One region of the Mesorhizobium sp. M0317 genome, then DNA from elsewhere that is predicted to be linked to it. Evidence: predicted binding sites of a transcription regulator. Region 1 holds the regulator's gene; each other region holds the start of a gene.
The links. Region 1 encodes PhoB, which activates phosphate uptake and scavenging genes when phosphate is short. Its sites were predicted from a motif close to TGTCATNNANCTGTCAT; they were not measured.

Region 1 (2,200 bases):
GCTGTGGTCGCCAATCACGCCACTGACCGACATTGCCTTCGCCGACATGTTGGAAGCGGAATTCGGCATTCCTGCCACCATGGAGAACGACTGCAATATGATGGCGGTGGCCCTGCAATGGCGCCAGCCCGAGCGCTACCGCGACAATTTTATCGCCATCCTCTTATCGCACGGCATCGGCATGGGCCTGGTGCTGAAAGGCGAACTGTTCACCGGCACCCATTCCTCGGGCGGCGAGTTCGGCCACATGATCCACCGTCCGGGCGGCGCGCTCTGCCGCTGCGGGCGGCGCGGCTGCGTGGAAGCCTATGCCGGAAACTACGCCATCTGGCGCAGCGCCAAAATGATGGGCGAGGATGCCGAGCCGGTCGATATCGGCGACGCTGATATGCGCGCACTCGCCGCGCGCGCCCGCGAAACCGACGGCCCGGAGCGCGAAGCCTATTGCAAGGCCGGCGAGGCGCTCGGCTTCGGCCTCGGCAGCCTGTTTGCGCTGATCGATCCGGCACCCGTCGCCATGGTAGGCGTCAGCGCCGCCGCCTTCGACTTGATCGAACCGGCATTGCGCGAAGCGATCGCCCAGACCGCCGGCGGCCAGCACTCGAAATCGATCTCCTTCGACACCGAGCCCAACGAGCTGCCGCTGATCCGCGAAGGCTGTGCCATGCGCGCGCTCGGCTTCGTCGATCAGGAGATTTTCGCGCCGGGCATTCAGGCCAAATCCGGCAAGCATTTCGCCTGAATGGCCGGCAACGGCGCGACGCGCAGCATCCTAGTCTTCCCTGATCGCGTAGCCGGCGCCGCGAATGGTACGGATGACATCCGGCATGCGGCCGTTGTTGACCGCTTTGCGTAAGCGCCCGACATGGACGTCGACGGTTCGCTCGTCGATATAGATCGTCTCGCCCCAGACATTGTCGAGCAGTTGGCTGCGCGAGAACACGCGGCCGGGATGGCGCATCATGAATTCGAGCAGCCGGAACTCGGTCGGTCCGAGCCTGATCTCGCTCTTCTTGCGGTAGACACGGTGCGACTCGCGGTCGAGCACGATGTCGCCGACCTTGAGCACGCTGGACAGCACTTCCGGCTTGGCGCGGCGCAGCAGCGCCTTCACGCGCGCCATGAACTCCGGCGTCGAGAATGGCTTGACCAGATAGTCGTCGGCGCCGGTGGACAGGCCGCGCACGCGATCGCTTTCCTCACCGCGCGCGGTCAGCATGATGATCGGCAGCCGCTCGGTTTCGGGCCGCACTCTAAGCCGCCGGCAGAGCTCGATGCCGGAAACAGCGGGCACCATCCAGTCGAGCACCAGGAGATCGGGCACGTTTTCCTGCAGGCGGATCTCGGCCTCGTCGCCGCGTGTCACCACCTCGACCTGATAGCCTTCGGATTCGAGGTTGTAGCGGAGGAGCACGCCCAGCGGCTCCTCGTCCTCCACGACCATGATGCGTGGCGCGATCATAGGCAGTTCACCCTCATCAGGCCGGCGTGGCCATCGCCGTCTCGTCCTGCTTCGGACGATTGGCGGGCAATTGCTGGCCGGTCAGCACATAATACGCATTTTCGGCGATGTTGGTGACATGATCGCCGATGCGCTCAAGATTCTTGGCGCAGAACAAGAGATGCGTGCAGGCGGTGATGTTGCGAGGGTCTTCCATCATGTAGGTCAAGAGCTCACGAAACACGGACGTGTATTTGACGTCGATGCGCTCGTCGTCATTCCTGAGTTTTGCAAGAGCTGCCGCATCGGTGGCGGCATATTCCTCGACGACGCCTTGCACCTGGATCAGCACCAGTTGCGCCATGGCATCGATGGAGTGCGAGAGGTCGCGCGGCGTGACGCTCAAGCCCACGGTGCCGACGCGTTTGGCGATGTTCTTGGCGAGGTCGCCGATGCGCTCGAGGTCGCCCGCCATGCGGATCGAGCCGACCACGGCGCGCAGATCGTTGGCCATCGGCTGACGCTTGGCGATCAGCGTGATAGCGCGGTCGTCCAGTTCGCGCTGGCGCGCATCCATGATGGCGTCGTCGGACACGACACGCTGTGCCAGCGCATTGTCCGAATTGAGCAGCGCCTTGGTCGAGCCGCTGACCATCGAGCCGGCCAGATCGCCCATGTCGCGGATCAGCTTACTGATCTGCCCGAGCTCTTCATCGAAGGAGGCGACGGTATGTTCACCCATGATCTTGGTCCTCGTGC
Region 2 (2,200 bases), on a different contig from region 1:
GAGGACGGCAGTTCTGTTCCCTACGACACGCTGGTGCTCGCCACCGGCGCGCGTCATGCTTATTTCGGCCACGACGAATGGGAGCCTTTCGCGCCCGGGCTGAAGACGCTTGAAGACGCAACCACCATTCGCCGGCGCATCCTGCTCGCCTTCGAGCAGGCCGAGCGCGAGACCGATCCGGCCAAGCGCCAGGCACTGCTGACACTGGTCATCGTCGGCGGCGGCCCGACCGGCGTGGAGCTTGCCGGCACCATTGTCGAGCTCGCGCATGAAACGCTGCGTGGCGAATTCCGCAACATCGACACGCGTGAGGCGCGTGTGGTGCTGGTCGAGGCCGGAGACAGGATCCTAGCCAATTTCGCGCCAAAGCTGTCCGACTATGCGCGCAAGGCGCTGGAGCGGCGGGGCGTCACGATCGAGCTTGGCCGCGCCGTCACGCGCCTCGATGCCGAAGGCGTCGTCTTTGGCGATACGCATCTGCCGGCGCGAACCATCCTGTGGGCCGCCGGCGTGGCGGCTTCACCCGCGGGAGAGTGGCTGGGCGCGCCGGTGGACCGGGCGGGCAGGGTAATGGTCGAGCCCGATCTGACCGTGCCGAACAGTCCTGAAATCTTCGTCATCGGCGACACCGCGCATGTCTTGCGGCCGGACGGCAAACCGGTGCCCGGCGTGGCGCCCTCGGCCAAGCAGGAGGGCAAGCATGTTGCCGCGACGATCAGGGCGCGGCTGGCCGGCGATAGCGCGCCGCGCCCTTTCCGCTACAAACATGCCGGCGACCTGGCGACGATCGGCAAGTGGGCAGCCGCGATCGATTTCAGCTCGATCAAGCTCACGGGATGGCTTGCCTGGTGGCTGTGGGGCGTGGCGCATATCTACTTCCTGATCGGTTTTCGCAACCGGCTCTCGGTGTCGCTTAGCTGGCTATGGATCTATTTCACCGGCCAGCGCAGCGCGCGGCTGATCACCCAGGGCGATGATAACAAGGGCTGAGGTTCTCAACCGCGGCCAAGGATATTCATCCAGCCGTCACCTTTAGCTGATCGACTGACTTCCCGATGGACATGGCCGGTTTTCGGCGCGAAGCTTCCGCTCGGGGCTGGGATCTTGTCACGTCGCTGGGAAGGAAAACCAATGCCGCATCTCAATTACCCCGTCTCCCGCCGTAGTTTTCTTGCCGGTACGGCCGCCAGCGGGGCGCTGATCATGCTCCATCCGTTTTCCGCCCGCGCGCAGGCCAATCAGGCGCATCTGAGGATCATGGAGACCACCGACATCCATGTGAATGTGCTGCCTTACGACTACTACGCAGACAAAGCCAACGACACGATGGGCCTGTCGCGGACGGCCTCACTGATCGCGGCGGTGCGCAAGGAAGCCATCAATGCGATGCTGATCGACAATGGCGATCTTTTGCAGGGCAATCCGATGGGCGATTACATCGCCTATGAGAAGGGCCTCAAGGACGGCGATCTGCATCCGATCACGAAGGGCATGAACCTGCTGGGCTATGAATGCTCGACGCTCGGCAATCACGAGTTCAATTACGGCCTGTCGTTCCTCGACAAGGTGCTGGCCGGAGCCAATTTCCCCTTCGTCTGTGCCAATCTGATCCGCGGCACCGAGCTTGCCGCCAACCCGCGCGACGACAAGCTCTACCTCAAGCCCTATGTCATCCTCGACAAGAAGATCAAGGACGGGTCGGGCGCCGAGCAGCCGATCAAGATCGGCATCATCGGCTTCGTGCCGCCGCAGATCATGGTCTGGGACCTGAAGAACCTGAAAGGCAATGTCAGGACGCGCGACATCGTCGAGGCGGCCAGGGCATGGGTGCCGCAGATCAAGGAGGAGGGCGCCGACATCGTCATCGCGCTCTCGCATTCCGGCATCGATATCAAGCAGGGCGACGGCATGGAGAACGCCTCCTTCTTCGTCGCCGGCGTCGAAGGCATCGATGCGGTGTTCACCGGCCATCAGCATCTCGTCTTCCCCGGCAAGAAGGATTTTCAGGCGCTCGAAGGCGTCGACACCGAGAAAGGCACGCTGCAGGGCAAGCCCGCCGTGATGGGCGGTTTCTGGGGCTCGCATATGGGACTGATCGATCTGCTTCTGGAACGGGACGGATCGAAATGGCGCGTAGCCTCGGCCACATCTGAGGCAAGGCCGATCTACGAGCGCGTCGACAAGGCAAACAAGCCGACGG
Region 3 (2,200 bases), on a different contig from region 1:
CGAGCAGCGGCCCATGCGCGATCTTGCGGTAGACGCGGCCGGGCTCGGACGGCTCGTAGCGGATCGTCGTCATCTCATGGAAGGCGCGCGCCGCACGCGCCGCGAGCACATGGATGGATTTTTCGGTGTAGCGGCTGTCGGCGCCGAGATTCTTCGAATCCGACCAGTTGTTCAGCACCTCGTGATCGTCCCACTGGTAGAAGGTCGGGCAGATGGCGCTCAAGGCCAGAACGTTTTTGTCCATCATGTTGTATTTCCACTGGTCGCGGTACTCATCCAGCGTCTCGGCCACCTTGCGCTTGCCGTCGATCAGGACGACGTTTTTCCACTTGCCGCCGCCAGGCAGGTCTACCTCGTCCTTCATGGCGCCATCGGCATAGATGGTGTCGCCGGAATGCAGGAAGAAATCCGGCGTGTGCCTGGCGATGGTGGCGTAGGTTTTCATGCCGGTCTCATCGATTCCCCAGCCCTGGCCGGCCGTGTCGCCCGACCAGGCGAATTTTATGTCGCGCTTCGAGGCGGGTGCTGTGCGGAAACGGCCGACGATCGGTTCGGAAACGGCGTTGATATCCGACAGGTCGGCGGCAGTCATCCGGTAGAAGATATCCTGGTCGGAGGCGAGGTCGGTAAGCAGGCGCTTGACCGTGAAGTCGCTGGCCGGCGAGGTATCGAGCGGCGCCAGCCGCGTCGCATTGGCGAAGTTTTCCGTCGACGACACTTCGAACATGACGCGCGAAGGCCGGTCGGTGCGCGTCCACACCATGCCGCTCGAGGCATCGACATCGCCGGACTGGACGCCATGGGTGAAGGCCGGGCGCTGGCTGGCGCGCGAATAATAGGGCAAAGCGAGCCCCGATGCGCCGAGCAGACCGGCGGCGCTGGCAGAGGTGACGAGAGCGCGGCGGGTCAACGAGATCTTGTTCATGGCTGTCTCCTGATGGCTTCGAACGGTGCCAGCAAGCTCCAGCTTCAATGTTTCAGCCACATCTCGGGAAGATGAAACTTTGATAACAATCGACAGGTGATCTCCGCCCTTGAGGGGGGAGATGTCGCCGAAGGCGACAGAAGGGGGTCGCCTCGCTTGGAGCGCCGACCTCCTATGCGCAAGAGGCTGAGTCCGGTCGCACGGACCCCCTCTGGCCGCTTCGCGGCCATCTCCCCCCTGAGGGGGGAGATTAGTACCGCGCCTTACGCCGCTTGCGGCTCCGGATCGAACGCCGGCCTGCTCGTATTGATCAGCAGCGACAGACACGCAGCCACGATCGCCGTCATGCCGGCGATCAAGAAGGCCAGTTCGTAATTGCCCTGCAGCTCGCGCATGGTGCCGCCGAAGGCGGCGGCAGTGGCCGCACCCACCTGGTGGCCGGCGACGATCCAGCCGAACACGATCGGGCCGCTGCGGTCGCCGAACGCCTCGTTGGCGAGCCTGAGCGTCGGCGGCACGGTGGCGATCCAGTCGAGACCGTAGAGCACGGCGAAGATGATCAGGCTGGTCGCCGAGAAGCCGGAATAGGGCAGATAGATCAGCGCCAGACCGCGAATGCCGTAGTAGACGCCGAGCAGCTTGCGCGGGTCGAAACGGTCGGTGAGCCAGCCCGAGAGCGTCGTACCGATCAGGTCGAAAATACCCATCAGTGACAGCAGGCCTGCGGCCTGTACCTCGGGGATGCCCATGTCGCCGCAGAAGGAGATCAGATGCGTGCCGACCAGCCCGTTGGTGGTGAAGCCGCAGATGAAGAACGTGGCGAACAGATACCAGAAGACGCGGGTGCCGGCGGCGCGGCGTAGCGTGTTCAGCGTATGCGCCAGGAAATTGCCTTGCGATGCCGGCGATACCGGCGGCACGTCATCCGCCCCGGCGCCATAGCGCACCATGCCGATCGAAGCGGGACGCTCCGGAACCAACAGCCAGACCAGCGGCAGAAGACAGGCGGTGGCGATCGAGACGGCGGTAGCGACGGGCTGCCAGCCGCCCGACTGGGCGAGCGATGCCAGCAGCGGCAGGAACACCAACAGGCCGGTGGCGCTGGAGGCCGACATCAGCCCCATCACCAAGCCGCGATTGGTCTTGAACCAGCGGTTGACGATGGTGGCGCCGAGCACGGTGGCGACCGCGCCGGAGCCGATGCCGGAAAACACGCCCCAGGTGAGGAACAGGTGCCAGGGCTCGGTCATCAGTAGGCTGAGCGCGGTCGAGCCC
Region 4 (2,200 bases), on a different contig from region 1:
CCACCCGGTTCGGTCCCGAATTCTTCGCCGATTCCGACATCCGCTTTTCGCAGAACAATTGGAAGTCGCGATCGGTCAATTTCAGCTTGCGCTGATAGTAATGGGCGTAGGTCTCGAGATTGACGAACTGACGCTGTCCCGGCGCATGGTCCATCAGCGAGGCCAGCTTGACCCGCTCGTCGCCATCGAAATTGGCGAAAGCCCGCAAGCAATCCGGCGCCGAGACCTCGCAGCGCAGGTGCAGGAAATGGTCGGCCCGCAACCGGTCTTTCGCGACGCTGTCCTCGATCGCGCCGGCGAGCTTGCGGATGTCGTCGGAGGTAATATCCGCGTCCTCGTCCATGCCGACACGCAACGCGTCGAGGACGGTGGTGATGCCGGCGGTGGCCACCTGCGCGTCATGGGCAAGGACGGCGGCGATCGGGTTCCAGCGCACTTTCGGGCGCGGCGCATAGTGGCCTTCGAGATGGTCAGTGTGCAGCTCGACCAGGCCGGGAATGATGTAGTCGCCGCCCATGTCCTCGCCGCCCATGCTCCCGCCGATTTGGCCGGTGCCGGCGTCGATGCCGGAGATAAAACCGTCGCGCAGCACGAGCGACCCTTCGACGATCTCGTCGGCAAGCACGATGCGGGCGTTGTGGAGAACGGTTTCGGCGGTCATTTCAGGCAGTCCTTGCTTACTCGGACGAATTGTGGTCAGGCAGTTTTTCGGGCAGCCCGGCGGCCGAGCGCATGATGCGAAAGCACCATGAACGGAGCGCCCGGTTCGGTCTCGACGAACAGCGTCAGCGCATCCACCAGCACCGGTTGCCGCAGCACCTGCGCAAAGAGGCTGTCGATCGCTGCGCGCAGACGTTGGCTTTCCTGCGGCCCGGCCCGGCCGGACAGCGTCATGTGGAAACGAAAGGTCTCAAACACATAGGGATAGCCCCACTGGCAGAGATTGCGGAACTCGGCTGGCTTCAGCGAATCCGGGCTGCGCCGCTCGATCTCGGCCTCGGTGAGCGGCGCGCGAAAACGGTCGAAGCTAAGCACGACATCGTCGGCGAAACGGTTGAGCGGCGGCAGCGGGCCTTCCGGCACCAAAGCGAAGAAACCATCGATCTGGCTGACGACCAGGCGCGGGATGGTGACCGTCGGCGTTGCTTCGGCAAAGGCGTCCAGCGCCGCGCGCAGCGAGCTTTCGGTTTCGTTGGCGGCCAACCGGAAGGGCGCTTTCAGCGTCGCATGGAAACCGTAGCGCCGCGCCGATGCGGTGTGAAAGGCGACTTCGGCCGCCGACAGCTCGCCCACCGCCTCGACCGGCCTGGTGGCGGCGCCAAAGGGGTCGCGGCCCAGCCAGTTGGCGGCGAGCCGCGCCAGCGGTTCGTCCTGCCTCGGGGTGAAATAGATGGCGTAGCGCATCGAAAAAAATCCTCGTCAGCCCGCTGCCATAGGTGATTTCCATGACGGATTGACGAAGCTTATGCGGGTTTTCGAAGGCAAATCGACCCCGTGGATCGTTAGCCGACGATTTTTCGCTGCTGGACCAACAGCTTCTGGCGCAAGCGAAGGCCGATCAGGCCTTCATGAGCCATTCGTGCTCGGGCGCGTTGTGGAACTTCCACGTCCGCTTCGGCCCGGCCATGACGTTAAGGTAATAGAGGTCGTAGCCGTGGCAGGCGGCGCAGGGGTGATAGCCCTTGGGCACCAGCACAACATCGCCGTCCTCGATCGCCATGGCTTCGTCCAGCTCGCGGGCGCCGGTCTTGTCGGCGTCGGTGTAGACGCGCTGGAAGGCAAAACCCTGCGGCGGGTTGAGGCGGTGGTAGTAGGTTTCCTCAAGATAGGATTCGGCCGGCAGGTTGTCCTGATCGTGCTTGTGCGGCGGGTAGCTCGATGTGTGGCCACCGGGCGTGATGACCTCGACCACCAGCAGCGAGTCGGCGGGCTTGCCCTCGGGCAATATGTTGGTGACGTAGCGCGTGTTGGTGCCTTTGCCCCGAGTCTCCTGGCCGAGGTCGTCGGGTGCGATGACGCGAACGGGCAAGCCGCCGCCCAGGCCCGGCGCCGAGCAGACCGCGAGTTCGAGATCGGTGTCGGCGGTGACCGACCAGTCCGAACCCTCCGGAATATAGACCGACCACGGCTTGCCCTCGAAGGGCGACATGCGCTCGCCGAGCAGGCCGAGTTCCTGGCCGCCGGCCCTTGCCGTGCCCTT

Region 2: a site for PhoB is predicted at 1,014-1,030, ahead of NKI88_RS08790 (bifunctional 2',3'-cyclic-nucleotide 2'-phosphodiesterase/3'-nucleotidase). Genes of this name have one in related genera too.
Region 3: a site for PhoB is predicted at 997-1,013, ahead of NKI88_RS06465 (alkaline phosphatase D family protein). Genes of this name have one in related genera too.
Region 4: a site for PhoB is predicted at 1,446-1,462, ahead of NKI88_RS18385 (DUF1045 domain-containing protein). Genes of this name have one in related genera too.

Annotation. Positions count from the first base shown of each region.
Region 1 covers NZ_JAMYRV010000030.1:78,840-81,039, reverse strand. The annotation lists gene NKI88_RS20570 (ROK family transcriptional regulator) at 1-742, shown strand, start outside; gene phoB (phosphate regulon transcriptional regulator PhoB) at 773-1,462, opposite strand; gene phoU (phosphate signaling complex protein PhoU) at 1,479-2,183, opposite strand.
Region 2 covers NZ_JAMYRV010000008.1:2,220-4,419, forward strand. The annotation lists gene NKI88_RS08785 (NAD(P)/FAD-dependent oxidoreductase) at 1-990, shown strand, start outside; gene NKI88_RS08790 (bifunctional 2',3'-cyclic-nucleotide 2'-phosphodiesterase/3'-nucleotidase) at 1,132-2,200, shown strand, end outside.
Region 3 covers NZ_JAMYRV010000005.1:16,355-18,554, reverse strand. The annotation lists gene NKI88_RS06465 (alkaline phosphatase D family protein) at 1-925, opposite strand, end outside; gene NKI88_RS06460 (MFS transporter) at 1,189-2,200, opposite strand, start outside.
Region 4 covers NZ_JAMYRV010000025.1:57,405-59,604, reverse strand. The annotation lists gene NKI88_RS18390 (alpha-D-ribose 1-methylphosphonate 5-triphosphate diphosphatase) at 1-661, opposite strand, end outside; gene NKI88_RS18385 (DUF1045 domain-containing protein) at 697-1,404, opposite strand; gene iolB (5-deoxy-glucuronate isomerase) at 1,559-2,200, opposite strand, start outside.